DNA from 3 places in the Neobacillus sp. SAB-20_R2A genome. Region 2 is predicted to be linked to each of the others. Evidence: predicted binding sites of a transcription regulator. Region 2 holds the regulator's gene; each other region holds the start of a gene.

Region 1 (10,873 bases), 1.0 Mb from region 2:
TGAGCTTTCAGCCCTAATCCGCATGAACGGTTCCCTTTCCTTTTCAAATCGAAAAATCATTGTCGATATTCAAACCGAAAATGCTGCGATTGCCAGAAGAATTTATACCTTGATTAAAAAGAATTACCAGGTTCAGGTTGAGCTGCTCGTCCGCAAAAAAATGCGCTTGAAAAAGAATAATGTTTACATCGTGCGCTTGGCAGAGCAGGCGAGGGAAATTCTCGAGGATACAAAAATCCTTGGTGAGGGTTTTACCTTCATCCATAATATCTCCCCCGAACTGATAACAAAGAAGTGTTGTAAGCGTTCTTATCTGCGCGGTGCGTTTTTGGCCGGAGGTTCCGTGAATAATCCGGAAACATCCTCCTATCACTTGGAAATTGCTTCACTATATAAAGAGCATAATGATTCCTTATGTGAATTGATGAATACATTTGACTTGAATAGCAAAACGCTTGAGCGCAAAAAAGGCTATATTACGTACTTAAAAGAGGCTGAAAAGATAACCGAGTTTTTAAATATTATTGGCGCGCATAATGCCCTGCTCCGCTTTGAGGATGTCCGAATTGTCAGGGACATGCGTAATTCAGTTAACCGCCTGGTAAACTGCGAAACCGCCAATCTTAATAAAACCATCGGAGCCTCAATCAGGCAGGTCGAAAACATAAGGTTCATTGATCAAACGGTAGGCCTGCAGATTTTACCTGATAAATTAAGGGAAATTGCCGAGCTTCGGTTAAATTATACAGACGTTACCTTAAAGGAACTAGGTGAAATGGTTTCCGGCGGGTCTATTAGCAAATCCGGCATCAATCATCGCCTGCGTAAAATTGATGAAATTGCCGAAAGGCTGCGGGCTGGAGAAATGCCATCGGTGAAGTAGATATAATTTTAAAATAGTTTGTTAGTGAATGAGCATTCATTTAATATTATAGTGGGATAATGAGGAGGAATTTGAAATGTTGGTAAAAGAAGTAGAAGTTAAATTAAGAACTGGTTTACAGGCGCGTCCTGCCGCCCTATTTGTACAGGAGGCGAACCGCTTTTCCGCAGATATTTTTCTAGAGAAAGACGGCAAGAAAGTAAATGCTAAAAGTATTATGGGCTTAATGAGCCTGGCTGTCGGTTCTGGCGTTGTCATTAACATTATTGCAGACGGCTCTGATGAAGAAACCGCCATTAAGGCATTATCTGAGTTTATTCAGAAGGATCATTAAGAAAAAAAGCTGGCTCACATTCGAGACCAGCTTTTTTGCATGTAAAAAGCAATCGGCTTGCTCGCCGATTGCCCGTTTTAAGTATTATTTTTCTTTCTTATCTAGGATATTGCGTGTAATGATGTTGTCAATTAAACCATATTCTTTCGCTCTTTCAGCAGTCATGAAGTTATCGCGGTCTGTATCTTGGCGAAGTACTTCGATTGGCTGGCCAGTACGCTCAGCTAAAATGCCGTTTAGTTTTTCGCGAAGGAATAAAATGCGCTTAGCGGCGATTTCAATTTCAGTAGCCTGACCTTGAGCTCCGCCCAGCGGCTGGTGAATCATTACTTCAGCGTTTGGTAATGCAAAACGCTTGCCCTTTTCCCCAGCGGCAAGTAAGAATGCACCCATTGAAGCTGCCATACCGATACAAACAGTGGATACATTTGGCTTGATATACTGCATCGTATCATAAATGGCCATTCCAGCGGTGATGCTTCCGCCCGGGCTATTAATATAAAGAGTAATGTCCTTTTCAGGATTTTCCGCTTCAAGGAACAACAACTGCGCTACAATGCTGTTGGCAACATTATCATCAATACCGCTGCCAAGCATGATAATTCGGTCTTTTAATAAACGGGAATAGATATCGTATGCCCGTTCGCCGCGATTCGTTTGTTCAATGACTGTAGGAATCAAATTCATTTTTCTTCCTCCTTTGAATAAAAAATGTAAAAAGCTTATGTATTGTTATCATACACTGATGGTCAATAAAGGTCAAACAATTCATCTCGAAAAATGTTCGACAACTTTCCCTCATTCAGCATAACCAATCGCGAGCGGTTTTAAAACTATTTTTTAGCTTTGGAGAAAGGATTTAACCGTTAAATATTCTATTAGCTCTTGCCAAAATAGAAATAATGAAATATAATATGTAAGTCGCTAATAAATTTGCCCTCGTGGTGCAACGGATAGCACGTAAGATTCCGGTTCTTAAAATGTGGGTTCGATTCCTGCCGAGGGCGTCATAGAAGCTTCCTGTTCTTTTACGACAGGGGGCTTTTATTTTTTTTAAAACTTTCTCTTTTCCCCGCAAATCCTTCTAACCAACTAATTCCCATTCACGAATTGACCGCTTTCATGTAAAATAAAACAGGAGGGGGGAAACGAATGAATTTTAAGGCAGGTTTATGGCAGCAACAAACTCTAAAATTAACCATGACGCAGGAACTGTCCCAGGCGATTGCCTTATTGCAGTATTCAGCGCAAGAATTGACAGCATTTTTAGAAAATAAGGCACTTGAAAATCCCCTAGTACAAATTGAAAATGTCAATGAGCGACCGATGAATCCGCTGCTTGACCGGAACCGGCGCAAACATCAAAAGACGGAAAAAGACTGGATTGAGCAGATTGGTGCAAAGCCATACTCGCTTGAGGAACAATTAATTTCACAGTTAAATATATCAAAGTTACCGGCGGAGGAGTTAAAAGCAATACGCTATCTTATTCAGAATTTAGATGAAAACGGTTACTTTACTGGCGATTTACACGAGGTAGCCGCAACATTAAGAATACCGCTTGAACTGGCTGAAGACGGCCTGGCCGTTCTTCAGACGCTTGAACCAGCGGGAATTGGGGCGAGAAACCTGCAGGAATGCTTGCATATCCAGGTTGACTATCTAATGCCTGATAACGAGCTTGCCAAAAAGATAATCTCTGACTATTTTATCCCGTTTGCCGAAAAGAAATGGAAGCAAATTGCGAAGGAGCTTCAGGTCAGTTTAAAAGAGATCCAAGGTGTTTTTGACGAGATCCAATTTTTGAACCCGAAACCGGGGGCGCTTCTGGGAATAGAGACGGCTTCTTACATCATTCCAGATGTGATTATTGAACAAACACAAGAAGGGCTAATCGTCCGAATGTTTGATGACCCCATTCCGAAAATTAGTTTTAATGATAAATATTTTCATAAATTTAAGGACCAGGATCAGCAGGTCAGCAAATTTCTTCATGAGAAGGTACAGGATTATCAATGGATTTTAAAAAGCATTGAGCAGCGAAAGGAAACGCTGACAAGGGTGGTTACCAAGATTGTCGAAAAGCAGCCTGCTTTTTTCCAAAAGGGTCCGCAATATTTGGCGCCGATGACGATGAAGGAAATTGCCTCCGAGTTGGATGTTCATGAATCGACTGTCAGCCGGGCGGTTCGGGAAAAATATGTGCAAACTCCGATTGGGACATTTCCGTTGAAGTCGTTTTTCTCGAGTACGATCCAAACCGTATCGGAGGAAGAGTCCACCTCGTCGACACAGGTAAAGAATGCTATTAGCAAACTGATTGAAAAAGAAAACAAAGAAAAGCCTCTTTCAGATCAGGATATTGCGGAACAATTAAAGGTCTTGGAGGGAATCGTCGTCTCCAGAAGAACGATTGCCAAGTACCGGGACCAACTTGGGATCCCTTCTTCTTCGAAGAGGAAGAGGTTTAATTAGCGTGGGCAATTGAGATATAGCTGCCCCCATGATAAAAGTTAGAAAGGATACAAATAATGCCGCAATCAACCATTACCCTATACACAAGAAACGGCTGCCCTCTATGTGATAAAGCCAAAGCTACCTTGCTCGAACTGAAGGAGGAATATAATTTTTCTCTGGAAGAAATCGATATCGAGCAGGATGATGAGCTCCATGAACGCTATGGGCTGATGATCCCGGTTGTCCACGTTGATGGGGAAGAAGCTGCGTACGGATTCATTGACAAATATGAAATTAGTAATCGTTTGCAAGAAAAATCCTAAGTTTTATTAGTTGAATTAAATTTTCACTCCTGCTACAATAAAAAACATAGTAAGGGTGATTTTTTTTTGGTGGTTGTGGGACATAATATGTCTATGGTGGACATTTTTTGACCAACTGCATATAATAAAGGAGTATGAAAACATGCAGTCATTCATCGATATGACAAAAAGATTATTGCCCGATTTCCTTCCAGTCCTGCAAAAACGTCATTCCATCCTAAGGTACATAGGAATGATGCAGCCTGTAGGCAGGAGGAGTTTAGCCACAAGCCTTGGACTGACCGAAAGAATCCTTCGTAGTGAAGTAGAATTCCTCAAAGAGCAAAATCTTATTTATACAAACACTGTAGGAATGAGTTTAACACTTGAGGGAAAAAATTTGCTTGAGGATTTAAACGGGTTTATGCGTGAGTTGAAGGGTATCGACGTCATGGAGCTGGAGCTAAAGCATCAGCTTGGTATTAAAAAAGTCATCATTGTTCCAGGAGACAGCGACGAATCCCCGATGGTCAAAAGCGAGCTTGGTAAGGCGTCTGCGGCCTGCATGAAAAAGCTTTTTCAAGGGGAAAATATCATCGCTGTTACAGGCGGTTCAACGATGGCTGCTGTAGCGGAATGGCTCTCACCTATAGCCTCTGGCAAGGAATTGTTGTTTGTGCCAGCACGAGGCGGGGTTGGCGAGGATGTTCAAAATCAAGCCAACACAATTTGCTCCAATATGGCGCAAAACACCCATTCTAGACACCGCGTCTTTTATGTTCCCGATCAGGTCAGCACGGAAATTTATGACTCTCTGATTAAGGAACCCGGCATCCACGAAGTTTTGGAATTAATTCGCTCCGCCAACATGGTTCTTCATGGAATTGGGGATGCTATGACAATGGCCGAACGGCGCAAGACGAACCCTGATATATTGGAAAAGCTGGGAAATGGTAAAGCTGCCGGCGAGGCTTTCGGCTATTATTTTAGCGAGGCTGGCGAGATTGTCCACAAAGTGGTCACCATTGGGCTTCAGCTAGAGGATTTAGAAAAGATTCAAAACGTGATTGCAGTCGCTGGCGGAACGTCAAAGGCGAAAGCAATCAGGGCCTATATGAAGCAGGCACCGCCATCCACGATATTAATTACGGATGAAGGAGCCGCAAACAAATTATTAAACCAGTAATAGGTAATGAAAAGGATTATTCCTTTTTAAAAATAAAACCCTGCCCATCTAAAGGAGGAAATTTAACATGACAGTAAAAGTTGGTATTAATGGTTTTGGACGTATCGGTCGTAACGTATTCCGTGCGGCATTAAACAATAGCGAAGTGGAAATCGTAGCAATCAATGACTTAACAGATGCAAATATGCTTGCTCACCTTTTAAAATATGACACTGTTCACGGAACACTTGCAGAAGATGTAACTGTTGATGGTGAATACCTAGTAGTTGGCGGCCACAAAGTGAAGGTTTTAGCTGAGCGCGACCCTGCACAATTAGGCTGGGGCGACCTTGGTGTAGACGTAGTAGTAGAATCTACTGGCCGTTTCACAAAGCGCGAAGATGCTGCGAAACACCTTGAAGCAGGCGCTAAGAAAGTTATCATTTCTGCTCCAGCAACTAACGAAGATATCACAATCGTTATGGGTGTTAACGAAGACAAATACGATGCAGCTAACCACCATGTACTTTCAAACGCATCTTGTACTACTAACTGCTTAGCTCCATTTGCAAAAGTATTAAATGACACATTCGGCATCAAGCGCGGTATGATGACTACTGTTCACTCTTACACTAACGACCAGCAAATCCTTGACTTGCCACACAAGGACTACCGTCGTGCTCGTGCAGCAGCTGAAAACATGATTCCAACTTCAACTGGTGCTGCAAAAGCGGTTGCGTTAGTTTTACCAGAACTAAAAGGCAAATTAAATGGTATGGCAATGCGTGTACCAACTCCAAACGTTTCTATCGTTGACTTAGTAGCTGAATTAGAAAAAGATGTAACTGTTGACGAGGTCAATTCAGCTCTTAAAGAAGCTGCTGAAGGTCCATTAAAAGGTATTCTTGCATACAGCGATCTTCCATTAGTTTCTAGCGATTACAACGGTGCTACAGTTTCTTCTACTGTTGATGGTTTATCAACAATGGTTCTTGAAGGAAACATGGTAAAAGTATTATCTTGGTACGATAACGAAGTTGGTTACTCTAACCGCGTTGTTGACCTTGTTGATTACATCGCTAAAAAAGGACTTTAATTCTTTTTCTCCAATCCCGTTGGATAGGAATGGAATTTTTACCGCAAACTATTTATAATGATTAATGGTATTCCAAGGGGAGTGGGTGATGGGAGCCCCTCTCCTTTTTTACTGTGTTTACAGGGATTTTTTCGAAAGCCATACATAAGGAGGTCCTTTTTCGATGAACAAAAAGTCAGTAAAAGATGTTGATGTGAAGGGTAAACGCGTGTTTTGCCGGGTGGATTTCAACGTTCCGATGCAGGATGGAAAAATTACCGACGAAACGCGAATTCGTGCGGCACTGCCAACGATTCAATATTTAATCGAGCAGGGTGCAAAAGTAATTCTGGCGAGCCATTTAGGCAGACCAAAGGGCAAAGTGGTTGAAGAAATGCGACTAACTCCAGTAGCGGTTCGACTGTCTGAACTTCTTGGAAAAGAAGTGAAGAAAGCAGATGAAGGCTACGGGGATTCTGTTAAAGCGTTAATCGACTCCATGACTGAAGGCGACGTTTTATTGCTTGAAAATGTTCGTTTCTACCCTGGTGAAGAAAAGAATGATGCAGAACTTGCGAAGTCATTTGCAGAGCTAGCCGATGTTTATGTAAATGATGCATTTGGTGCTGCACACCGTGCTCATGCTTCCACAGAAGGAATCGCACACCATTTGCCAGCAGTATCAGGCTTCTTAATGCAAAAAGAGCTTGATGTTCTTGGTAAGGCATTGTCAAATCCGGAACGTCCATTCACAGCGATTATTGGCGGGGCAAAGGTTAAGGACAAAATTGGTGTTATTGAAAATCTATTAGAATTAGTTGACAACTTGATTATCGGCGGCGGCCTTGCTTATACGTTCGTTAAGGCACAGGGCCATGAAATCGGTAAATCGCTGCTTGAAGAAGACAAAATTGACTTAGCTAAATCCTTTATGGAAAAAGCAAAGGCGAAGGGCGTTAACTTCTATATGCCAGTTGATGCGATAGTTGCTGACGATTTCTCAGCCGATGCGAATACAAAAGTGGTTGCGATCGAAGAGATTCCTGCCGATTGGGAAGCATTAGATATCGGACCAAAAACAGCAGAAATTTACCGCGATGTCATTCAAAAATCCAAGCTTGTCATTTGGAACGGACCAATGGGTGTGTTCGAAATTGATAAGTTCGCTGGCGGTACGAAGGCTGTTGCACAGGCTTTGGCAGATGCTGAAGGTGCGTATTCGGTTATTGGCGGCGGCGATTCTGCAGCGGCAGTTGAAAAATTCGGCCTTGCTGATAAAATGAGCCACATCTCCACAGGCGGCGGCGCTTCATTGGAGTTTATGGAAGGAAAAGCACTTCCAGGTGTAGTGGCGTTGAACGATAAATAATTTTATCTACAAATTTAAGGTGGATATCTACAAAGATTGAGCCGATATCTACAATTTTTTAAATATATCTACAAATTTTAGGCAGATATCTACAAATTTTGTACTGATATCTACATTTCAATTTTTTTAACCAAAGAAAGGGATGTTCCAGCATGCGTAAACCAATTATTGCAGGTAACTGGAAAATGCACAAAACACTTTCCGAAGCGAAAAGTTTTGCGGAAGAAGTGAAAGGCCTCGTGCCTGCTGCTGACAAGATGGATTCTGTCATTTGCGCACCTGCGTTATTTTTACAAAGCCTTGTGGAAACAGTCAAAGGCAGCGAAGTGAAAATTGGTGCTCAAAATGTGCATTTCGAAGAAAAGGGTGCCTTTACAGGTGAAATCAGCCCTGTAGCACTTGCTGACTTAGGCGTTCAATATGTCATTATCGGCCACTCTGAGCGCCGTGAAATGTTCAATGAAACAGATGAATCAGTTAATAAAAAGGTTCTTGCAGCATTTAAACACGGCCTAACACCAATTGTTTGCTGTGGTGAAACATTAGAGCAACGCGAAAACGGCGAGACGATGAACCTTGTTGGATCCCAGATTGAAAAAGCACTTACAGGCTTAACTGCGGATCAAGTAAAAGAAACAGTGATTGCTTATGAACCAATTTGGGCAATCGGAACGGGTAAATCTTCGACTGCTGCAGATGCAAACGAAGTGTGCGCGCACATCCGCCAAGTTGTTGCTAAGCAATTTTCCGATGATGTTGCAGCGGCTATCCGTATTCAGTACGGCGGCAGCGTGAAGCCAGAAAACATTAAAGAATACATGGGACAGCCTGATATTGACGGTGCCCTTGTTGGCGGCGCAAGCCTTGAACCGCAGTCATTTTTGCAATTACTAGAGGGTGGTAAATATGAGTAAAGCTCCTGTTGCCCTCATCATCCTTGACGGCTTCGGCTGCCGGGACGAGCATAAAGGTAATGCGGTCTACCATGCGAAAAAGCCAAATTTTGACCGCTATTGGGAAACATACCCGCATAACCATTTAACCGCGAGCGGTGAAGCAGTCGGCTTACCTGAGGGGCAGATGGGTAACTCGGAAGTAGGTCACCTGAATATCGGTGCTGGCCGGATTGTTTACCAAAGCCTAACTCGTGTGAACATTGCTATCCGCGAAGGGGAATTTGAAAAAAATGAAACCTTCCTTGGCGCAATGGAGCACGCAAAGAAAAATGGCACAGCTTTGCATTTGTTTGGCCTTCTGTCTGACGGCGGGGTGCACAGCCATATTAATCATATGTTTGCCCTTTTAAAATTGGCCAAGGAGGAAGGCGTGGAAAAAGTATATATTCACGCATTCCTTGACGGACGTGACGTCGGCCCACAAACAGCACCAACATATATTAAAGAAACAATGGAAAAAATGAAGGAGATTGGTGTCGGCGAAATCGCCACCATTTCCGGACGCTATTATTCCATGGACCGTGACAAGCGCTGGGAGCGTGTTGAAAAATCATATCGGGCAATGGTGTATGGTGAAGGTCCTTCTTACAAAAGCCCGCTAGAGGTTGTAGAGGATTCTTATTCTCACGGAATCTATGATGAATTCGTCCTGCCTTCGGTAATCGTCAAGGAAGACGGACAGCCTGTTGCAACCATCCAGGACAACGATGCAGTTATTTTTTATAACTTCCGTCCGGACCGGGCCATCCAGATTTCGAATACCTTTACCAACGAAGATTTCCGTTCGTTTGACCGCGGACCGAAGCATCCGCAACATTTACACTTCGTTTGTTTAACGCACTTCAGCGAGTCAGTGGACGGCTATGTTGCCTTTAAGCCGACAAACTTGGACAACACGTTAGGAGAAGTGTTGTCGCAAAATAATATGAAACAGCTGCGCATTGCTGAAACGGAAAAATATCCGCATGTTACGTTCTTTATGAGCGGCGGACGCGAGGATAAGTTCCCTGGCGAGGAGCGGATTTTAATCAATTCGCCAAAGGTACCAACTTATGACCTGCAGCCGGAAATGAGCGCCTACGAAGTGACTGATGCTTTGTTGAAGGAAATCGAAGCGGACAAGTTCGATGCGATTCTCTTAAACTTTGCTAACCCTGATATGGTCGGCCACTCAGGTAAGCTCGAGCCAACCGTTAAAGCGATCGAGGCAGTGGACGAGTGCTTAGGAAAAATTGTTGATGCAATTCTTGCAAAAGGCGGTACAGCGATTATTACTGCTGATCACGGAAATGCTGATGAAGTGGTGACCCTTGAGGGCAATCCAATGACAGCGCACACCACTAACCCCGTGCCGGTTATCGTCACGAAGCAGGGTGTTGAGGTTCGCGACGGCGGTATCCTAGGAGATTTAGCGCCAACTATTCTGGATCTTTTGAATGTGAAGCAGCCTGCGGAAATGACTGGAAAGTCTTTGATTAAGTAAGCTGCTTTATCGATTCGCTAATAGAACTGTGAAATTCGCTAATAGGACTCCTGAATTCGCTAATAGAATAAAGAAATTCGCTAATAGAACCAGAAAATTCGCTAATAGGGTGTAATTTTTCACCTAAAATTGAACAGAACTTGATTGATAAAATTAATTTTTCAAAGGAGAGAATTAAAAATGCCATATATTATTGATGTTTATGCTCGTGAAGTATTAGATTCCCGCGGTAACCCAACAGTAGAAGTTGAAGTTTTCACTGAATCAGGCGCATTTGGCCGTGCATTAGTACCAAGTGGTGCTTCTACAGGTGAATACGAAGCAGTGGAACTTCGTGACGGTGACAAAAGCCGTTACCTTGGCAAGGGTGTTCAAAAAGCAGTTGACAACGTAAACGACATTATCGCGCCAATGCTAGTAGAAGAAGGCTACAGCGTACTTGATCAGGTTTCTGTTGATAAGGCTCTTATTGAGTTAGACGGAACTGAAAACAAAGGCAAATTAGGTGCAAACGCAATTCTAGGAGTTTCTATGGCAGTGGCTCATGCTGCAGCAAACTACCTTGATGTTCCTTTATACCAATACCTTGGCGGATTCAACTCTAAGCAGCTTCCAGTGCCAATGATGAATATCGTTAACGGCGGAGAGCATGCTGATAACAACGTGGATATCCAAGAATTCATGATCATGCCTGTAGGTGCTCCAAACTTCAAAGAAGCACTTCGCATGGGCGCAGAAATCTTCCACACATTAAAATCAGTTCTTAAAGGTAAAGGCCTTAATACAGCTGTTGGTGACGAAGGCGGCTTCGCTCCAAACCTAGGATCAAACGAAGAAGCACTTCAAACC
Region 2 (10,873 bases):
TAAATCTTCTGGTGTTGTAATTTTGATATTATCATAATCACCTTCGACCATCGCCACTGGATGTCCCAATCTTTCTACCAAACTGGCATCATCAGTGCCGAGAAAGCTGTCTCTTTCTGCTTTTTCATAAGCCTCATGGAGGAGGGAAATACGAAAAGCCTGCGGGGTATGCACTGCCCACAAGCTCGAACGTTCCACAGTCTCTGTTACAGTACCGCCCATGACTTTTTTCATCGTATCTTTTGCAGGCACGCCAATAATGGCAGCACCGGTCTCCTCTGTTACTCCCGTTAAACGGAGGATATGCTCTTTTTTGATAAACGGTCTGGCGGCATCATGAACAAGAACTATCCCATCGGTTTTGATGGTTTTTAACGCATTATAAATGCTGTGCTGGCGTTCAGAACCGCCCGGAACCATACTGACGGACTTTTTGATATGATGTTTATTGATTAAATCCGTGAATTCCTTTTCATCCTGCGGATTTACCGCTAAAATAATGGCCTCGCAATCCTCATCATCCGCAAAAACTTTAAGTGTATGAATGAGGATTGGCACACCTTCAAGTTCAAGCAAAAGCTTGTTTTTCCCCGCCCCCATTCGCTTTCCGGAACCGGCGGCAGGGATAATGACCCGGTAAGTCATAAATAACACAATCCTTTTTACAAAGCTTTTTCTAAAAGTTTCGGTTTGGCAAAAATCATTCTGCCGGCAGATGTCTGCAGGACGCTCGTTACGAGAACATCAATTCGTTTGCCGATATATTCTCTTCCTTCTTCCACAACAATCATCGTCCCGTCATCCAAATAGGCAACACCTTGATGATATTCCTTACCATCCTTGATTACTTGAACAGTTAATTCTTCACCTGGAAGAACGACTGGCTTCACAGCATTTGCCAGATCATTGATATTCAAAACGGAGACATTTTGGAATTCACAAACCTTATTTAAGTTAAAATCATTCGTCACAAGAATTCCGTTCGTTATTTTCGCCAGCTTAACAAGCTTCGAGTCGACTTCCTGAATTTCTTCAAAATCTCCCTCGTAAATCTCTACTTTTACAGCCAGCTCCTTTTGGATTCTATTTAAGATATCCAATCCTCGTCTGCCGCGATTGCGTTTCAACACGTCAGAAGAGTCCGCAATATGCTGCAATTCCTCAAGCACAAATTGGGGAATGACAATCGTCCCATCCAAGAATCCAGTTTGGCAAATATCAGCTATGCGTCCATCAATAATGACGCTTGTATCCAATATTTTTAAAGATTTAAATTCCGCCTTATCTGTTTCCTCTTCAGCGTTCTTTTTCTTGCCGTTACCTCGGCCAAACAAACCGAGAAGTTCATCGCGTTTTTTAAATCCCACCTGGAATCCTAAATATCCAAATAACAAGGTCAATAGAATCGGGGCCACTTCATTTAAGATTGGTACTTGTACGGCATTTAGGGCAAAGCCGATCAAGAAGGCAACCAACAAGCCAAATATTAGGCCAATACTTCCAAATAAAACATCTGTAACAGGAATCTTTACTAATGAATCTTCAGCCCATTTAATAAAATTAATAACGTAATCTACTGCCCAAAAGGTTATAAGATAAAAAATAATAGCACCTAAAATAGCAGTGACATAGGAATTATTGATAAGTTGGCTATCATTTAGATGAAGTAGAACAAGTAATTGTGGCAAAAACAAAATTCCAAGCGTTCCCCCAGTAATGAGAAAGCACGCCTGCACAATTCGTTTTAACATTCCTTCACCTCCTCTTTTTCATTATAAACACAATAGGAAAATTGAAACGTTGCAAGTAAGATTATTTTTCCAAATTGTGTTGATTTTGAAACAAATTTGTTACGTTAAAATCTAGGGTAGCATCGAAAAATGGGAGTGTCAAATAAATGAAAAACATTTATTTTAACATAGCCTTTTAGATTTTTTCAATAGTTTTATAGATGACGATCCGTATATAATCGCTCTTTAATTAATTTGAAGCCCTCTTTGATTTTATTCGCACGTATTTCCCCTATTCCCTCCACGTCATCAAGGTCTTCAACTGTTGCAGTCAGAATATTTGTCAGATTTCCAAAGTTATTGATAAGATTTTCGATGATGACACCAGGAAGCCTGGGGATTTTATTAAGAATCCGGTATCCGCACGGATTTCGGTATTCATCGAGGTGAACATAGCCGAGGTACCCCAATAGCCTTAACAAAACCATGTCGTCTATGGTCCCGCTCGCCGTCATAGTCTGCATCCGCTGCAGGACTTCGTTTGGTTTTACCTCTCTATCAAACGCATAGTCCTTCATAATCAGCATCATTTCTTCTTCCAGTTCTGTCAATATTTCATTCATCTGCAGCCGAATCAACCTGCCTTCAGTCCCCAGTTCATACAGGAACCCCAGCAGTTCATTTTTAATCTTTAAGACCATTTCAAAGCGGTGGAGGACAAGCAGAAAATCATTATACGTAACAGAATCCTCAAATTCTAAAATACTTAAATTGGTAATGCTTTGCTCTAGGACGGATTTATATTTTTCCAGTGTTTGAATGGCCTGATTCGCCTTTGTTAAAATGACAGCTATGTCCTTGAGGGCATAACGAAAATTCCCCTGATACAAAGTAATAACATTTCTTCTTTGGGAAATTGCAATCACAAGCGCTTTTGTCTGCTTGGCGACCCGTTCGGCTGTTCTGTGCCGCATCCCCGTTTCCGTAGAGGCGATATCAGTATCTGGGGCAAGCTGGGCGTTAGCAATCAAAATTTTATTTCCGGTTTCATTTAAGATGATTGCCCCGTCCATTTTCGCCAATTCATATAAAAAGCTTGGTGAAAAGGAACAATTAATTTCAAATCCCCCGTCGACTATCGCTTTTACTTTTTCGTTATAGCCAATCACAATCAACCCTCCGGTATTGGCCCGTAAAACATTATCAAGTCCTTCTCGAATCGGGGTACCCGGTGCAATTAACTGTACTACATCATGAATGGATAGTTCCCCTGATCTCTTATTGTCCATCCGCTACCCTCCCAAAGCCGCCTTCAGCGCCTCGCTGACCGACGAAACACCGATGAGTTCGACACCTATTGGCCCATTCCAGCCACTAAGATTATTAGCTGGCAGGATAACCCGCTCAAATCCCATTTTGGCAGCCTCCTGAACACGCTGCTCGATTCTTGAAACCCGTCTCACTTCTCCCGTTAAGCCGACCTCCCCAATAATACAATCTGTCGGCCTTGTTGGTTTGTCCCTAAAACTTGAAGCAATGCTTACGGCAATCGCCAAATCAATGGCCGGTTCATCCAATTTCACTCCGCCGGCAACCTTTAAATAGGCATCTTGATTGGCGAGGAGCATTCCGACCCGCTTCTCTAGAACAGCCATTAAGAGCGGTACTCGGTTGTGGTCAATCCCTGTTGCCATCCTTCTCGGATTCCCAAAGCTGGTGGGCGAAATAAGTGCTTGGATTTCCACAAGAACAGGCCGGGTCCCTTCCATCGAAGCGACAACAGTCGATCCTGCCGCACCTCTAGAGCGCTCCTCCAAAAAAATTTCCGATGGATTTTCGACCTCTTCAAGGCCAAATTCCTTCATTTCAAAAATTCCCATTTCATTTGTGGATCCAAAGCGGTTTTTTACAGCACGTAAAATTCGATAGGTATGGTGTCTTTCACCCTCAAAATAAAGGACCGTATCCACCATATGCTCGAGCAGCCTAGGACCGGCAATCGACCCTTCTTTTGTAACATGCCCGACAATAAAGATGGCAATGCCTTTCGTTTTGCCAATTCTCATTAATTCAGCCGTACATTCGCGAACCTGAGAAACACTACCGGGTGCTGAGGTAACCTCCGGGTGGTAAACCGTTTGGATGGAATCGATAATGACAAAGCTTGGATTTGTGCTTTCAATGGTCCTGTTAATTTCCTCAAGGTTTGTCTCCGCATATACCATTAAATTTGGCGAGGCGATGTTCAGCCGTTCCGCCCGAAGCTTGGTTTGCCGTAAGGATTCCTCACCGGATATGTACAATACTTGATGATCCTTATTTGCTAGCTGTGAAGATACTTGCAGAAGAAGCGTTGATTTTCCGATGCCCGGGTCGCCGCCAATTAATACTAATGACCCCTTAACAACTCCGCCGCCAAGAACGCGGTTCAATTCCTTTAAGTCAGTATGGATTCTCGGCTCGCTGACCGTTTCAATCGAAGTAATCGGAACCGGTTTAGAAAGAATGCCTGAACCGCCCTGAGAATGGGCAAATGCTCCCCGTCTTTGCGCCCCGGTAACCTCTACTTCTTCGACCATTCGATTCCAGCCGCCGCATCCTGGGCATTTTCCCATCCATTTTGGTGACTCATATCCGCAGTCCTGACACATGAATTTTGTTTTTCGCTTTACCATTCTTGCTCTTCCTCTCTGTGCGAAAAAGACGTTCCCTTACATGGAAAAAGAGGTACACGATTTAACATTATTTACGTGTACCTCCCTTAGTTGGTTTCATCTTACATAATTATTTTGCCAAACTCGTTTGCTCAGCTGATCTGACGACAAATTCACCATTCTCGACGTCAATAACAGCAAGCTGGCCGGTCAATAAATTCCCTTTTAGCAGCTCTTCCGACAGGCGGTCTTCAATATGTTTTTGAATGGCCCGTTTAAGCGGTCTTGCCCCATATTCAGGGTCATAGCCTTCTTCGGAAATTTTCCCTTTTGCCGCCGGAGTTAGTTCGATTTCTATTTTTTGTTCCTTTAATCGCTTAATTAACTGATCAGATAGTAATGTAACAATTTCCTCCAAATGCTTTTTCTCAAGTGCATGGAAGACGATTATTTCATCAATCCGGTTCAGGAATTCAGGACGGAATGCTTTCTTCAGCTCTTCCATAACTTTGCCCTTCATGTCTTTGTAGTCCTGGGCAGAATCCTGGATATTAAAGCCGACATACTTATTCCGCTTCAGGGCTTCCGCACCGACGTTAGATGTCATAATCAGAACTGTATTGCGGAAATCGACTGTTCTTCCCTTCGAGTCGGTTAAGCGGCCATCTTCCAATACCTGGAGCAGGATATTAAACACATCTGGGTGCGCCTTTTCAATTTCATCCAAAAGGACAACTGAATATGGCTTTCTGCGGACTTTCTCGGTTAATTGTCCGCCCTCCTCATATCCTACATAGCCTGGAGGGGAACCGACAAGGCGGGATGTCGAATGCTTCTCCATATATTCCGACATATCGATCCGGATCATCGCATCCTCATCGCCAAACATTGCCTCAGCAAGGGCACGGGCTAATTCTGTTTTCCCGACCCCGGTTGGTCCAAGGAAGATAAAGGAGCCAATCGGCCGCTTTGGATCTTTTAATCCTGCTCTCGCACGGCGGACCGCTTTGGATACAGCCAAAACTGCCTCTTCTTGACCAATCACGCGAGAATGCAAGATTTCTTCTAAGTTAAGCAGTCTCGCTGTTTCTGTTTCTGCAAGTTTAGAAACCGGAATTCCCGTCCAGCTCGATACAACGCTGGCAATATCCTCAACTGTTACTTGATTATTTTCTTTGCCCTGCTTTTCCTTCCAGCTTTTCTTCGTTTCTTCAAGCTGCTCACGCAGGCGCTGCTCTGAATCCCTTAATGATGCCGCCTTTTCGAATTCCTGGCTTTGCACGGCTGCATCCTTTTCCTTCCGCACTTCCTCGAGCTTCACTTCCAGCTCTTTTAAGTTTGGCGGAGTGGTATAGGAACGAAGACGAACCTTAGACCCTGCTTCGTCGATTAAATCAATCGCTTTATCAGGCAGGAAACGGTCTGAGATATAACGGTCGGAAAGCTTTACCGCTGCTTCAATCGCCTCATCGGTAATGGAGACACGATGGTGGGCTTCATAGCGGTCACGCAGCCCTTCTAAAATTTGAACGGATTCTTCCGCAGTCGGCTCATCCACCCTAATCGGCTGGAAGCGGCGCTCTAAGGCAGCATCCTTTTCGATATATTTGCGGTATTCATCAAGGGTTGTCGCCCCGATACATTGCAGCTCGCCACGGGCAAGCGATGGTTTTAAAATATTGGAAGCATCAATGGCACCTTCCGCCCCGCCAGCACCGATTAATGTGTGCAATTCATCAATGAACAGGATGATATTTCCGGCTTGGCGGATTTCATCCATTACTTTTTTCAGACGGTCTTCAAACTCGCCGCGATACTTGGTTCCCGCAACTACTGTTCCCATATCAAGTGTCATGACACGCTTATCGCGAAGGATCTCTGGCACCTCATTATTGACAATCTGCTGGGCAAGGCCTTCCGCAATAGCTGTTTTACCAACCCCAGGCTCGCCAATCAATACCGGGTTGTTTTTAGTCCGGCGGCTCAGCACCTCGATTACACGCTGAATTTCCTTGCTGCGGCCAATCACTGGGTCAAGGCTGCCTTCCCTGGCGATGGCTGTTAAATCTCTTGCCAGGCTGTCAAGTGTAGGCGTATTGGCACTGGCAGATGCTCCGCCATGCTGCCCGCCGCTCTCATTGCTGCCTAATAATTGCAATACCTGCTGGCGCGCTTTATTCAAGCTTACCCCAAGGTTATTAAGGACTCGGGCTGCCACCCCTTCTCCCTCACGGATCAGTCCAAGCAGAATATGCTCTGTCCCGACATAGGAATGTCCTAGTTTGCGTGCTTCATCCATTGAAAGTTCAATTACCTTTTTGGCTCTCGGAGTGTAGTGAATAATCTGTGAGGCTTCCTGCCCTTTGCCAATTAAATTTTCCACTTCTTTTTGAATCTTATCTGAGCCTAATCCAAGTCCATAAAGAGCTTTAGCTGCAATCCCTTCACCCTCGCGGATTAATCCCAATAAAATATGCTCAGTTCCTATGTTGTTATGCCCAAGACGAATTGCTTCTTCCTGTGCTAAAGCTAGAACCTTTTGTGCTCTTTCAGTAAAACGGCCGAACATCATACTATCACTCCTCACCAATATTTTTAGATTCCATTATAAAACGTTCCCGAATTAATGCCGCCCGCCTTATGTCTCTTTCATGCGGTCTTAATGGTCCTCCAGCATATTGCTGAAGAAAACCAGGCTGCGTTAAAATCATCAATTCATTTAAGATGTTCTTTGATACATAATTTATATATCCCATATCTATTCCAAGACGAACATCCGATAAACACTTTGCAGCTTCCTTCGTTTCAATAATCCGGCTGTTGGTTAGGACCCCTAGGGACCTGAACACCCTGTCTTCTAATTGTATGTTCGAAGTTTTGCGTAATGCTTCACGTGCCGACCTTTCTTGTGAAATTAACTGGCTGACAACCCCCATTAAATCGCGGCACATGTCTTCTTCAGATTTTCCAAGGGTAATTTGATTGGAAATTTGAAAAATATTGCCGAGTGCTTCACTTCCTTCACCGTAAATTCCCCGAACCACAAACCCTAATTGATTGATGGCTGGAATAATCCGGTTAATCTGCTGTGTTAAAATTAAACCCGGCAAATGCATCATCACCGATGCCCGAAGGCCAGTGCCGACATTTGTTGGACAGCTTGTTAAATAGCCGTATTTTTCATCAAAAGCATACTGGAGATGACCTTCAAGCCAATCGTCAATTTCATTGGCAGCATCTAATGCTTCTTTTAGCTGCAGCCCAGGAAATAGGCATTGAATCCGTATATGATCCTCTTCATTAATCATTATACTAACTTCTTCATTTTCGGATAATAAAACGGCACCATATGGTGAATCCTCTGCCAATTGCGGGCTGATTAGATGTTTTTCAACCAAGACCCTCTTTTGCAGCGGCTGCATCTCATCTATTTTCAGCAATTCCAAATGCCCAAAGTTTCGGAGGCTGGAAGTTTCCAAAATGCCCTCCAGCTCATTAATAACCTGTTTAGCTTCCTCATGTGAAAAAAGAGTTGGGAATTTATATGCTTCCAAGTTTCGCGCCAAGCGAATTCTCGAGCTGAGGACAATATCGGATTCAGGCCCTTCCTCACTCATCCAGGAGCTGACCGCTTGATTTAAAAAACGTTCGAGCGACACCGTTATTCCCCTCCCTCATGACCAGCCGCTAATTTTTTCTCCAGCTGACGGATTTCATCGCGGATGGTTGCGGCCTTTTCAAATTCTTCATGGATAATAGATTCTCTTAACAAGTTTTTCAGTTCATCAATTTGCTTGCGGAGATAAATGGCCCCGCCAACTCTTTTTGGAATTTTCCCGTTATGGGTCCAATTTCCGCCATGAAGCCGCCTTAGAACAGGTTTTAATTGTTCTTTAAAGGTCTCATAGCAGTGGGAACAGCCGAAGCGTCCTACTTTCAAAAACTGTGGAAATGTCATGGAACAATGGTGGCATTGCAGGATTTCTGCCTGTTGAAACGGGCTCTCGGTTGGCTGTTGAAATGCCGGGTCGAAATTTAATAAACCTGCTAATAAATTATTAAAAGAAAACCCTGATTCACCATTAAAAATAAACATATCGCCCTTTTCCTGAGCACACTTTTCACAAAGGTGCACTTCCGTCTTTTCACCATTAATAATTTTTGTAAAATGGAGTGCCGCAGGCCTTTGATTACATTCTTGGCAAATCATACTTTCACCCTCTGGCTATATTATTTATATTTCAAAGATGTTAACATTGCCTTTAACATTCTTGCTCTTAATTCATCCCGGTATGGAAGTTCAATATACAAAACAGATCGGTCAATTACGCTTAACATGATTTTAGCCTCTCTTTTTGTAATAATCTCTTCCTGAATAAGCCGGCCAATCACATCCTCCGCACTTGCCTGACTGCAACGGCTATGGATAAGTGACAGCAAATGGTCAATCAATTGGGCCGAATCATGAGACTGCACCTTAATAATCCGGATATATCCGCCCCCGCCCCGTTTGCTTTCCACGACATACCCCCGTTCAATCGTGAATCGGGTGTTAATGACATAGTTAATTTGTGAAGGAACACATTGAAATTTATCAGCAACCTCGCTGCGTTTGATTTCCACAATATCTTCTTCACTCATATCCAAAACCTGCTTCAGATATTTCTCGATAATATCGGAGATGTTTCTCATCTTCCCACCCCCTTGCACCATCTGACTTTGACTATATTTGACATTAATTATACTCAATTTTATTTCCAGATGCAACGATTCACTATTATATGATTTTCTCCAAATCTCGCGGTTGCGAAACCTATGATTGATGGGAAAAAACTACTAAATTTGAAGGATTGTGATGCATAGGGACGGTTCTTGTGCATCATTCGCACTTTACAACACAAAAAAGACAACCATTTTCAGGTTGTCTTTTTATTTGCCCGGCAGCGTCCTACTCTCACAGGGACTTGCGTCCCAACTACCATCGGCGCTGAGAAGCTTAACTTCCGTGTTCGGGATGGGAACGGGTGTGACCTTCTCGCCATTGCTACCGGACCTATTGAATTAGAGGTTTCATTCCCTCAAAACTAGATAACGCAGAAGAAGTTTAGTAAAAACGAGTTCACCTTATTACTTTGATAATTGTCTAGCTCCAGCGTCCAGCAACTAGTGTCCTTCGGTCTTTTCCCTACGATAAGTCAACATCGATTCGCTAGCGCTCATCGTGTTTCCTTTATCTCAGTCAAAGCCCTCCAGGCCATACGTTGCTAACCGGCCGCTTCCGCTTTTCGATTTTGGTTAAGTCCTCGATCGATTAGTATCAGTCAGCTCCACACGTCACCGCGCTTCCACCTCTGACCTATCAACCTGATCATCTTTCAGGGATCTTACTAGCTTGACGCTATGGGAAATCTCATCTCGAGGGGGGCTTCATGCTTAGATGCTTTCAGCACTTATCCCGTCCGCACATAGCTACCCAGCGATGCCTTTGGCAAGACAACTGGTACACCAGCGGTGCGTCCATCCCGGTCCTCTCGTACTAAGGACAGCTCCTCTCAAATTTCCTGCGCCCACGACGGATAGGGACCGAACTGTCTCACGACGTTCTGAACCCAGCTCGCGTACCGCTTTAATGGGCGAACAGCCCAACCCTTGGGACCGACTACAGCCCCAGGATGCGATGAGCCGACATCGAGGTGCCAAACCTCCCCGTCGATGTGGACTCTTGGGGGAGATAAGCCTGTTATCCCCAGGGTAGCTTTTATCCGTTGAGCGATGGCCCTTCCATGCGGAACCACCGGATCACTAAGCCCGACTTTCGTCCCTGCTCGACTTGTAGGTCTCGCAGTCAAGCTCCCTTGTGCCTTTACACTCTGCGAATGATTTCCAACCATTCTGAGGGAACCTTTGGGCGCCTCCGTTACACTTTAGGAGGCGACCGCCCCAGTCAAACTGCCCACCTGACACTGTCTCCCACCCCGATGAGGGGTGCGGGTTAGAATTTCAATACAGCCAGGGTAGTATCCCACCGACGCCTCCACCGAAGCTGGCGCTCCGGTTTCTCAGGCTCCTACCTATCCTGTACAAGCTGTACCAAAATTCAATATCAGGCTACAGTAAAGCTCCATGGGGTCTTTCCGTCCTGTCGCGGGTAACCTGCATCTTCACAGGTACTATAATTTCACCGAGTCTCTCGTTGAGACAGTGCCCAGATCGTTACGCCTTTCGTGCGGGTCGGAACTTACCCGACAAGGAATTTCGCTACCTTAGGACCGTTATAGTTACGGCCGCCGTTTACTGGGGCTTCGATTCAGAGCTTCGCTTGCGCTAACCCCTCCTCTTAACCTTCCAGCACCGGGCAGGCGTCAGCCCCTATACTTCGCCTTGCGGCTTTGCAGAGACCTGTGTTTTTGCTAAACAGTCGCCTGGGCCTATTCACTGCGGCTCTTCGGGGCTATTCACCCCAAAAAGCACCCCTTCTCCCGAAGTTAC
Region 3 (10,873 bases), 1.5 Mb from region 2:
TTATTTATTGGAGTTGATTAAATGGAAAAAACAATCATTACAGATAAATTTAATAGACCATTAAGGGATTTAAGAATTTCCGTTATTGATAGATGTAATTTTCGTTGTCAATACTGTATGCCAGCCGATCAATTTGGGCCGGATTTTGAATTTCTGCCAAGGAGTGCCCTCCTGACCTATGAGGAAATTGAACGGTTAGGAAAAATCTTCGTGCAGTTAGGCGTGAAAAAGATCCGCTTGACAGGCGGTGAGCCGCTGTTAAGAAGGGATTTACCGATTCTCATTGAAAAGCTAGCCGCCATTGAAGGCCTTAGTGATATTGGCTTAACAACAAATGGCGTTCTTCTTCCTAAATTGGCTGCGAAATTGAAGGAAGCAGGCTTGAAGCGAGTGAATATCAGCCTGGATAGTCTTGAAGATGAATTATTTGGCAAAATTAATGGCAGGGGAATTGGGACCGGTCCTGTTCTAGAAGGAATTCAAGCCGCTAAAGATGCAGGATTAGGCGTTAAATTAAATATGGTTGTCAAAAAGGGTTTAAACGACCAAGACATTATTCCAATGGCTAAATTCTGTAAAGAAAAAGGGCTGGAGCTCCGGTATATTGAATATATGGATGTTGGCTCCACCAATGGCTGGAAAATGGATGATGTTGTGACGAAAAAGGAAATTTACGAAATGCTAAAGGCGGAATTTGAATTGGAACCAGTTGACCCTGCTTACTTTGGTGAAGTTGCTAAGCATTATCGCTATAAAGGTACCGATGTCAATGTTGGTTTTATTACCTCCGTCTCGGAATCGTTCTGTTCCAGCTGTACCCGTGCACGTCTTTCTGCGAATGGCCAGATTTTTACTTGTTTATTTAACGGTAACGGCCATGATCTTCGTAATTTCATGAGAAACGGCGCATCTGATGAACAACTTTTTGGAAGAATTGCGGAGATTTGGAACGGTCGAAATGATAGATATTCGGATGAAAGAACGGCCGAAACAAACAAAAATCGTAAAAAAATCGAAATGTCCTATATCGGCGGGTAAACAAACCGCAAACGAAAGAAAACAGCCTGCAATCACAGGCTGTTTTGTTCTTCTTAGATATATCTAGGGAACAGAATGTTATTTTCCAAATGAACATGCATAAAGGTTAGTCCTTCGAGTTCTTCTAAACGGCTATAGACTAGCCGGTACGTACCACAGGCATCAAGCGGCGGTGTAAAGTCGCCGGTAATCATCCGAAGCTCTTTCAATATGGCGCCGGCATGGTCATGTTCTTTTTCGAGTTCCACAATCATGTTAATCGCTTCGTCGCGGTTTTCAATTGTCCCGTCTGCTAGTTTTCTAATGATTGGGAAGACAATTTCTTCTTCCTTTGCCATATGTTCTAACATTTCCTTTTTAAATTCATGATAAAGCTCATAAACCTTTAGTAATTCCGGATGATTATCCCCATGGACGCGGGACACCTTTGTCACATAAGGACTAAGCATTTTAAATTCTTCTTCCGTTGCCCGGTGATAGTTAGCGATCACATGGTCAATGATGGTGTTGGAATCAGAGTTAGTCCAAACTTCTAAATCGGTCTCTTTGGACTCATTTTTTTCATAAACCGCTTTTAAATCCTCTAAAATAGAATTGATATTTAGATTGCCTTGAATTGCAGCTTCGGAAAGCGGGATATTACCGCCGCAGCAGAAATCGATTCGATAAGATTTAAATACATCACTCGTTTTTGGTAATTCGTTTACAATATCTTTAACTAAAGAATTTGCGGAAAATGGGAATGTCAACATGAATCTTCCTCCTTGATAAAAGGTTTGGTTTCTAAACTAAGCATAATGGAAAATCAAATTTAACTAGGTGACTAAAATCACACTGCAAGCGTGAATTTTTATATTCTTCCGTGAGAAAGTTTCGAATTTGTGACTTTTGATATGTCTATTAGTTTTTTGTAAGCTTATAATGGATACAGTTAAAATACATAACGTTCAAAAATGATAGGAGCCGATGAATTTTGTTTGAAAGACGACAACCCATTCCAATCGGAGAAGCAGTTCAAAAAATAATGCAATACCAATTGTCCGGTGAGACGGAATATATCAACATTGAAGAAAGCTTTGGCCGATTTTTATCTAAGGATTTAGTTGCCACCTGCGATGTCCCTCACTTTGACAGGGCACCCTATGATGGTTTTGCTGTTAGAGCAATAGATACACAAGATGCATCCCAAGCTAATCCGGTGGAATTTGAGGTAATTGACCATATTGGGGCGGGGATGGTTTCCAACATGACCGTAACAGAAAATCAGGCAGTCAGAATTATGACTGGTGCGATTATGCCTGAAGGAACTGATGCTGTTGTTATGTTCGAAGTAGCGAAAACCTACGAAAAAGATGGGAAGCCGTTTATGGTCATTAAGCGCAGTTTTAAAAAGGGGGATAACGTTTCCTTTCGTGGGGAGGATGCGAAAGAGGGCGAGGTATTAGTTAAAAAAGGTACACTAATTAACCCTGGAATTCAAGCAATGCTTGCCACTTTTGGCTATAAGGATGTTCCCGCAGCCAAAAAACCGATTGTTGGCCTGTTTGCAACTGGTACGGAATTATTGGATGTTGGCGACCCTTTAGTTCCTGGCAAAATCCGCAATAGCAATTCTCATATGATTGCCGCCCAGATTGAGAGGGTTGGTGGTATCGTTCACTATTTTGGAAAGCTTCCAGATGAATTTGATACCTGCTTCGAGGCTGTGAAAAATGCCGTAAACAAGGTTGATTTGTTGATTACGACTGGCGGGGTTTCAGTTGGTGATTTTGATTATCTGCCAGAGATTTACGAAAAGCTTGGTGCCGAGGTTTTATTTAATAAAGTGGCAATGCGGCCTGGAAGTGTTACAACAGTGGCCAGCCATAACGGAAAGCTCCTTTTTGGTTTATCCGGTAATCCGTCTGCTTGCTATGTTGGATTTGAATTGTTTGCAAGGCCAATTTTACGCAGAATGCTTTTTTCTGAAAAACCTCATTTAAGGAAGGAGCAAGCAATCCTTGAGGTGGATTTTCTAAAAGCTAATCCATTTACAAGATTTGTGCGCAGCTCTGTTTTTATCGAGAACGGCCGGTTAAAGGTGACGCCAAGCGGTCTGGATAAATCCAACATTATCATGAGTCTTGCCGGTGCAAACTCATTAACCATCCTCCCGGGTGGCACACGTGGGTTCGCTGCCGGAACTGAGGTAGATGTTCTTTTGCTTGAAGATCAGTTTGGCAGTGAATGGCCTTGGTAAGACCGGTCATATTTCAAGTTACCGGTTACCAGGATAGCGGGAAAACAACATTTATTGAAAAGCTTCTTCATGGATTGAAGGCAGAGGGATTAATGACGGCTGTTATTAAACACCATGGTCATGGCGGTAAACCAGATGTTTTGCCTCAAAAGGACTCAACCAGACATCTTGCAGCGGGTGCGATTGCTTCGATTGTCGAAGGAGAGGGAAGGCTGCTCCTGCAAACCGAACAGTTAGAGTTCAAATTGGATAAACAAATAAACCTGCTTGGTTTATTTAATTTGGATATTATCTTGGTTGAAGGCCATAAACAAGAAAGTTTTCCAAAGATGGTCCTCCTGCGGGATAAGCGTGACCTTTCGCTAATAAGAAAGCTAAAAAATATTGCAGCGGTTGTTTATTGGGAGGAAGGGCTGGAGGGGGCAATAAGTGAGGTTTTGGAAGTTCCATGCTTTCATATTGGCGATGCAAAAGCTGAGCAACAGATTGTTCGATTATTAAAACAGATGCATGATAAGGAAACGGCTGACTCGAAAAACTGAGTCAGCCGCTAATTTGATTTCAATCTACCCTGCAAATATCCTCAGGGCAATCTTCGCAATCAATTTCATTTTTTAAATAATCAATGTCATGAATGGTGATCGTTCCTTTATTTATGGAAATAATCCCTGTCTTCCTTAAGTCAGCCAATAGTCGATTGACAACCTCCCTGGAGGTTCCACAGAAATTAGCCAGTTCCTGATTGGTTAAAGGCAATTCAATCAGGCTGCCCTTGTTCGTTTTGACACCAAAACTGTTGCTGATTCGAATTAAGGTTGAATATAAGGCGCCTTTTTTTCCATGTAAAACCAAGTCGCGAAATTTTGTTTGGGTTTTACGGTATTGAAGGCTCATCCATTGGATGAATTCAAATGAAAGAGGAAGATTTTGCGATAATTTTTCCTCCAGAAACTCTCTCTTTATTACCGCCGCTTCACCGCTTTCAATAATTCGTCCGCTTAACAGATATTTTGGCTGAGGGGAGAATAAATGTAATTCCCCCACAAAATCTCCGCTTGAACACATCCTTAAGGTAAGCTCTCTACCATCAGGAATAATCTTACTAACATGAAGAATCCCGCTTTTAACAATATATAGCTCATTTGCTGGCATTCCCTCTTGAAACAGAAAGGAGCCTTTCTCCATTTTCTTTGTATGTTGTACTGTTTCGAAAAGACGAGACAATGTGACAGGCATTTCTTTAATGGACTGCATGCCGATACCCCCTTTTATGGGAACTTAAAAGCGATGAATCGCTTAGTGAAAATTTACTAGATATTACTGTAATTATATTGTTAATAATGAATCAATCGCAATAAATGGATGGATAAGTTCATATAATCGTCAAAATTTGGGTACAAAGCAATATTTCTTAGGAAATATTGTCGAACCTTGTAAAATTGAAGGAACTTCCTTTAATGAACAAATGCTTAAAGGGAATAATAAAATCGAAATAGATAAGGAGGGAAAAACATGGGACAAAGCCGTCAATTCGGGCCAGGAAAAAAAGCACCGAATAATGGTGTTTATATTGAAGTTGGGGATACAGGCGATAACGTAGTCAATCCAAAAAAAATAAAGTTGAAAGCCGGCGACAGATTTCCGGAGAACTCAAATGATGACCGTGTATGGACTTACCAGAGAAAGCCATGATTAATATAAATTTGTTGAAAGAGCTGTCCGGAACCGGATGGCTCTTTCAAATTTTACTTTTAAATGAAGGATGAATTATAATATAAGTAATAGGTCAAAAAAGGTCAAAGGGTGTGAAAACTCATGGATTTAAACCGAATGACGGAGCGGATGCAGAATGGTTTAATGGATGCTCAAAGTATCGCCATTAAATATAGTCACCAAGAAATAGACGAGCCCCATTTGTTATTAGCGCTTTTAAACCAAGATGACAGTCTTGCTGCATCCGTTTTGGAAAGGACCGGGATTTCCGCTAAAAAAGCTGAAGACAGTTTGCTTAAGGCTCTTGCCAAGAAACCGCAGGTAACCGGCAGTGGAATTGAACAGGGAAAGCTTTATATCACAGCCAAACTGCAAAAATTATTGGTAAGTGCTGAAGAATACGCGGCAAAATTCGCTGATGAATATCTATCCATTGAGCATATTCTGCTTGCTGCAGCAAACGCGAACGATACGGAATTGAAAACAATTATTCATTCATTTGGCCGCACCTCGGAAGATCTTTTAAAGGTTATAAAAGAAATAAGGGGGAATCAAAGGGTGACAACACAACATCCTGAAGCGGGATATGATGCTTTAAAAAAATACGGGCGGGATCTTGTAGCAGAAGTAAGAGCTGGGAAAATGGACCCTGTCATTGGCAGAGATACAGAAATAAGAAATGTTATCCGCATTCTTTCAAGGAAAACCAAAAATAATCCCGTTCTAATTGGTGAGCCTGGTGTAGGGAAAACCGCCATTGTTGAAGGATTGGCCCAAAGGATTGTTAGAAAAGATGTTCCAGAAGGCTTGAAGGATAAGACTATTTTTGCCTTGGATATGAGTTCACTGATTGCTGGTGCGAAATTTAGAGGTGAATTCGAAGAAAGATTAAAGGCAGTTTTGAATGAAATTAAAAAAAGTGAAGGGCAAATATTGCTATTTATCGATGAAATCCACACGATTGTAGGTGCGGGAAGAACTGATGGAGCGATGGATGCCGGAAATATGTTAAAACCAATGCTGGCCCGGGGTGAGCTGCATTGTATCGGGGCAACCACACTTGATGAGCACCGTAAATATATCGAAAAAGACCCTGCACTTGAACGGAGATTTCAGCAGGTCCTTGTTCAAGAACCGGATGTCGAAGACACAATCTCCATCTTGCGAGGATTAAAGGAACGGTTCGAAGTCCATCATGGGGTCAAAATTCACGACCAGGCCTTGGTCGCTGCTACTGTCCTTTCTGACCGCTATATTACGGACCGCTTTTTGCCTGATAAAGCAATCGACCTTGTCGATGAAGCGTGTGCAATGATTCGGACCGAAATTGACTCCATGCCAACTGAGCTGGATGAAGTAACCCGTCGGGTAATGCAATTGGAAATAGAAGAAGCGGCGTTAACAAAAGAGCAGGATGAGGTTAGTAAACAAAGACTCCGCGCCTTGCAAAAAGAGTTGGCAGATTTGAAGGAACAGACAAATGCTATGAAGGCGAAGTGGCTTGAGGAAAAACAAACCATTAATAAATTACAGGAAAAACGGGAGCAAATTGAAAAACTTCGCCGCGAACTGGAGCAGGCAGAAGATAAATATGATTTAAACAAGGCAGCAGAGCTACGTCACGGTCTCATCCCAGCTGCGGAGAAAGAGCTATTGGCACTTGAAGAAAAAGCTGAAAGTGACGACCGGCTTCTACGTGAAGAAGTAACTGCAGAAGAGATTTCCAATATTGTTTCAAGATGGACAGGGATTCCGCTTTCCAAGCTTGTCGAAGGTGAGCGGGAAAAGCTTTTAAGACTTGAATCAATCCTGCACGAAAGGGTCATCGGACAGGATGAAGCAGTAGGTTTAACTGCTGACGCTGTTTTAAGGGCACGCGCGGGGATTAAAGACCCGAACAGACCAATTGGTTCATTTTTGTTTTTAGGCCCGACTGGAGTTGGTAAAACAGAACTTGCGAAGGCGCTGGCAGAAAGCTTATTTGACAGTGAAGAACATATGATCAGAATTGATATGTCGGAGTATATGGAGAAGCATGCTGTTTCACGTCTTATTGGTGCACCTCCCGGCTACGTAGGTTACGAGGAAGGCGGCCAATTAACGGAAGCAGTCCGTCGAAAACCGTATTCGGTTATATTGATGGATGAAATTGAAAAGGCGCATCCTGAAGTATTCAATATCCTCCTGCAGGCACTTGATGATGGACGAATTACAGATTCCCAGGGCCGGGTTGTTGACTTTAAAAATACAGTCATTATTATGACATCCAATATTGGGTCACACTTTTTACTCGAACGAAATGAAAATGAACAAGAAATCTCAGAAGGAACGAGAGAAAAAGTGTTGAATCTTCTGAGAGCACACTTCCGGCCGGAATTTTTAAATCGTATAGACGAAACGATTCTCTTTAAGCCGTTGTCTATGGCCGATATTAAGAATATTGTCGTCAAGCTTTTAAAAGAGCTTAAGGCAAGGTTAAAAGAGAAACAAATCGATATTACGATTGATGAACAAGCGAAGGAATTCATTGCCGCACATGGCTTTGATCCTGTATACGGGGCAAGACCGCTGAAACGTTATATTCAGCGAAATCTTGAAACAAAGCTTGCCCGTGATATTATTGCAGGAAAAATTCATGATGGGACAAACGTCGAGATTACAGTTGAAGACGGGGCAGTGGCTTTAAAAATATTTTCATAAAAGCCATCGAATTAAAAAAGGTCCTCCAATTGGGGGAGGACCTTTTTTAAAAAGCCTTAGTGTTTTTCAACAGGCTCATTTGGAATAACTGTCGAAATAACGAAAATTAAAATGGTAATTCCTACAGATAAAATGGCACCAAGCTTGAAATCAAATGCCGCACCGGACATCGAGCTGACTACATATGTAAGCATTTCTGTTAAAAGAAAAGCCCAGAAAAAAGTCCAAAAGAAACGCATATTTTTTCACCTGCCTATTTTAAATCCTATCTTATATTACCACATGATATGAAATTAATGAAAGGGTTTCTTTTACAAATAAATTATAGGCAATGCCCCATTCATCTTTTGTGAAATGACATACATTATCATGAGGAAATATGGAAAAAGGAGTTTTATCTATGGAATGTCGGTGTTTTCAAATGGATTCCCAATGGAATATTATTTATTATCCTGAAAAGCCAACCGGGTTTGGGGTCTTAGTAATCGGAGATGAACGGCATTTTGTGGACGAGAGTAAAAGCTTTTGGACTCAAAATGAAGGAAAACAAATCATAATCAACGATTTAAAAGAAAAAGGGTACACCATTTTTTCCTCAAATCTTTATGGGCGGAACTGGGGCAGTGATCATGCGGTTGAGCTTGCACAAAGCTTGTATCAGCATGTCATTCGAAGTGAAATTCTTAATCAAAAAATTCATATTTTGGCAGAGGGCATGGGCGCGCTAGTTGCTCTAAAATTAATGGAGAAAATGAAAGACAACATCAGATCGGTTATCCTCCTAAATCCTGTGCTTTCGTTAAAACATCATCTCCAGCAAGAAAAGGAACATAAATTTTTTTATAAAAAGTTAATCAGGGAATTAGTTGCAGCCTATCAAACAAATCAGCAGGACCTTGAAAGCGCCATTTCTAAAATGGACGATACGGTAAATCTTAATTACGACTGCCCTATTCAAATCATCCACATTTTGGCAGGCGGCAGATCCTATAACCAATCGAAACAATATCAACAGATCCTCGGACCCTCAAATATAAATCCAACGTTTATTCTTCTGGAAAAAAAGCAACAGCTAGGTAAAATATGTGTTAAATTTCTAAGCAGCCACGAATCGGTCTTGTGACCATTCCTCCTCAAGTGAAATAATTCCTTATTGAAGAGCATAGGATTCAGTAAGGGTAGTTTGGGGAGGGTGATGAAATGGACAAGGCTGTCATTTGGGGCGTTTTCAACTTTGTCAATTTTCACGTCTGTAAAACGTTATTAAATAAAGGCATTGAGGTTGACGGTATCCATTTAGAGGATACAAGTAAAATCCCTTATTTAGATGAAAAAAGGCTTGAAGTGGGAAGAAATGCTAATTTTGCCGAGTACTCCTTCTCACAATGGAGAAAAAAAATACAGAACCGATCAGCTGAAAACCAACTGTTTATTTTTTCTATTTATGATCTTTACATGCTCCGTCAAGAACATCTCTTATTAAATGTGCAAGTTAGAGAAACAATATTGGATTATCTAAAAAAATATAATGGGAATATAGAGGTACTTTTTATTTTGCCCATGCAAATGTTGGAAACGAACGAGGAAACTGCTGTTTTAGATTTTCAAAGGCAGATAAAAAACCTGGTGGAAGACTTCAAAACTATATACCTGCCATCTGCTTACGGACCTTGGCAGCCAAACGCTTTTTTTATACAACAAGCCATTGTTGCGGCCATTACAGATAAAGCCATTTCAATTAATGATAGGGAATGGACTGAAGATGCAGTATATGTTGAAGATGCTGCTGAATCTATACTTGAACTGATTGAAGGAGAGGAATCAGGCTCATTTATTGTGGAAAGCGGTCAGGAGAATTATTGGGATAAATGTGTCACATATTTAAATATTACGGAACAGTGGGAACAGCTCAAAAGTCGGATAGTGCCGCATCTCTCTGACCATAATGCCGTAAGAGTGCCGGTTAAAAAGATAACTGATTTAACTGAATCACTGAACAGACAAAAGCAGCATACTCGGATGCTGCATCTCGATTATTTTGAAAATGATGGCCGATAGGCTCCTTTGTACGGGGGAAGCGAAGAAATTTACTTTTCAATTATTTATTGAACAGGTAGAATAATAATTAACAAGATTTACTAAAAGGTTAGTTTAGTTTAGGTTTGAGAGCTAGGCCGCCGTACGAAGGAGTTGCATTCAATGCTTAGCCGCTTCGGCATCATTTTTTTATGCCTTTTTTTACTAAGTGCTTGCGGGGAAACAAAAGCACAAGGCCACCTGCAAAAGGCTGGCTTATTAGTGCCCGATACCGTAAATGATCAAGTGTGGGCCACGAAAGGATTTAATGGACTGTTAAAAATTCAATCCAAATTTAATATCGATGTATTTTATAAAGAGGGTATGAATTCTGAGAACAAAGTGGAAAAGGCCGTAAAAGAGTTTGATCAAAAAGGGGTCAATCTTATTTTCGGGCACGGGTCGGAATACGCCGAATATTTTAATAAAATTTCAAAGGATTATCCTAATATTCACTTTGTCAGTTTTAATGGTGATGCCAAAACACCCAACTCCACCAGCCTGAACTTCAAGGGGCATGCGATGGGCTTTTTTGGGGGGATGGTTGCAGCACATATGTCAAAGCAGCATAAAGTCGGTGTCCTGGCCGCCTATGAATGGCAGCCGGAAATTGAGGGGTTTTACCAAGGAGCTATGGCGGAGGATAAAAATACCCATGTAAGTATTGAGTATGTCGGCAATTGGGATGATGATAATAAAGCCATCCAATTAGTTGATCGAATGCTTGATACCGGTGTGGATGTCGTTTATCCTGCCGGGGATGGGTTTAACGTACCCGTGATAGAAAGAGTAAAAGACCGAGGGCAATATGTGATTGGTTATGTTTCTGAACAATCGGATTTTGGAGAATCAACGGTCTTAACCAGCACGATTCAACAGGTAGATAAATTGTACGTTAAGGTGGCCGACCAGTTTAATAACCAGAAACTAAAGTCGGGGAATCTTTCCTTTGATTTTCAAGATGATGTCATTTCATTAGGCAAATACAGCCCTTTAGTAGACAAGGGCTTTATCCATAAAATGGATAGTTATATCGAGACCTATAAAAATTCCGGGAATCTGCCTTAATTATGGATAAAGCTGCCCTTTTGGAAGGCAGCTTTATTT

The links. Region 2 encodes CtsR, which represses protease genes until heat stress. Its sites were predicted from a motif close to ATGGTCAATAAAGGTCAAACA; they were not measured.
Region 1: clpP (ATP-dependent Clp endopeptidase proteolytic subunit ClpP) is a predicted target of CtsR. The motif match lies at 1,963-1,983, and genes of this name have one in related genera.
Region 3: clpB (ATP-dependent chaperone ClpB) is a predicted target of CtsR. The motif match lies at 5,060-5,080, and genes of this name have one in related genera.

What each region holds. Positions count from the first base shown of each region.
Region 1 covers NZ_CP145895.1:5,018,227-5,029,099, reverse strand. The annotation lists gene whiA (DNA-binding protein WhiA) at 1-883, shown strand, start outside; gene V5M37_RS24835 (HPr family phosphocarrier protein) at 960-1,217, shown strand; gene clpP (ATP-dependent Clp endopeptidase proteolytic subunit ClpP) at 1,302-1,904, opposite strand; tRNA gene V5M37_RS24825 (tRNA-Arg) at 2,153-2,224, shown strand; gene rpoN (RNA polymerase factor sigma-54) at 2,370-3,692, shown strand; gene V5M37_RS24815 (glutaredoxin family protein) at 3,749-3,997, shown strand; gene V5M37_RS24810 (sugar-binding transcriptional regulator) at 4,140-5,162, shown strand; gene gap (type I glyceraldehyde-3-phosphate dehydrogenase) at 5,230-6,237, shown strand; gene V5M37_RS24800 (phosphoglycerate kinase) at 6,401-7,585, shown strand; gene tpiA (triose-phosphate isomerase) at 7,738-8,499, shown strand; gene gpmI (2,3-bisphosphoglycerate-independent phosphoglycerate mutase) at 8,492-10,024, shown strand; gene eno (phosphopyruvate hydratase) at 10,205-10,873, shown strand, end outside.
Region 2 covers NZ_CP145895.1:95,426-106,298, reverse strand. The annotation lists gene ispD (2-C-methyl-D-erythritol 4-phosphate cytidylyltransferase) at 1-645, opposite strand, end outside; gene V5M37_RS00545 (PIN/TRAM domain-containing protein) at 663-1,751, opposite strand; gene disA (DNA integrity scanning diadenylate cyclase DisA) at 1,946-3,019, opposite strand; gene radA (DNA repair protein RadA) at 3,023-4,405, opposite strand; gene clpC (ATP-dependent protease ATP-binding subunit ClpC) at 4,515-6,956, opposite strand; gene V5M37_RS00525 (protein arginine kinase) at 6,961-8,043, opposite strand; gene V5M37_RS00520 (UvrB/UvrC motif-containing protein) at 8,046-8,594, opposite strand; gene V5M37_RS00515 (CtsR family transcriptional regulator) at 8,615-9,076, opposite strand; rRNA gene rrf (5S ribosomal RNA) at 9,320-9,436, opposite strand; rRNA gene V5M37_RS00505 (23S ribosomal RNA) at 9,676-10,873, opposite strand, start outside.
Region 3 covers NZ_CP145895.1:1,573,904-1,584,776, forward strand. The annotation lists gene moaA (GTP 3',8-cyclase MoaA) at 22-1,038, shown strand; gene ric (iron-sulfur cluster repair di-iron protein) at 1,092-1,787, opposite strand; gene glp (gephyrin-like molybdotransferase Glp) at 2,012-3,277, shown strand; gene mobB (molybdopterin-guanine dinucleotide biosynthesis protein B) at 3,265-3,819, shown strand; gene V5M37_RS07845 (Crp/Fnr family transcriptional regulator) at 3,839-4,531, opposite strand; gene V5M37_RS07850 (YjzC family protein) at 4,790-4,969, shown strand; gene clpB (ATP-dependent chaperone ClpB) at 5,093-7,690, shown strand; gene V5M37_RS07860 (YjzD family protein) at 7,747-7,929, opposite strand; gene V5M37_RS07865 (alpha/beta fold hydrolase) at 8,091-8,813, shown strand; gene V5M37_RS07870 (hypothetical protein) at 8,891-9,748, shown strand; gene V5M37_RS07875 (BMP family ABC transporter substrate-binding protein) at 9,890-10,834, shown strand; gene V5M37_RS07880 (hypothetical protein) at 10,868-10,873, opposite strand, start outside.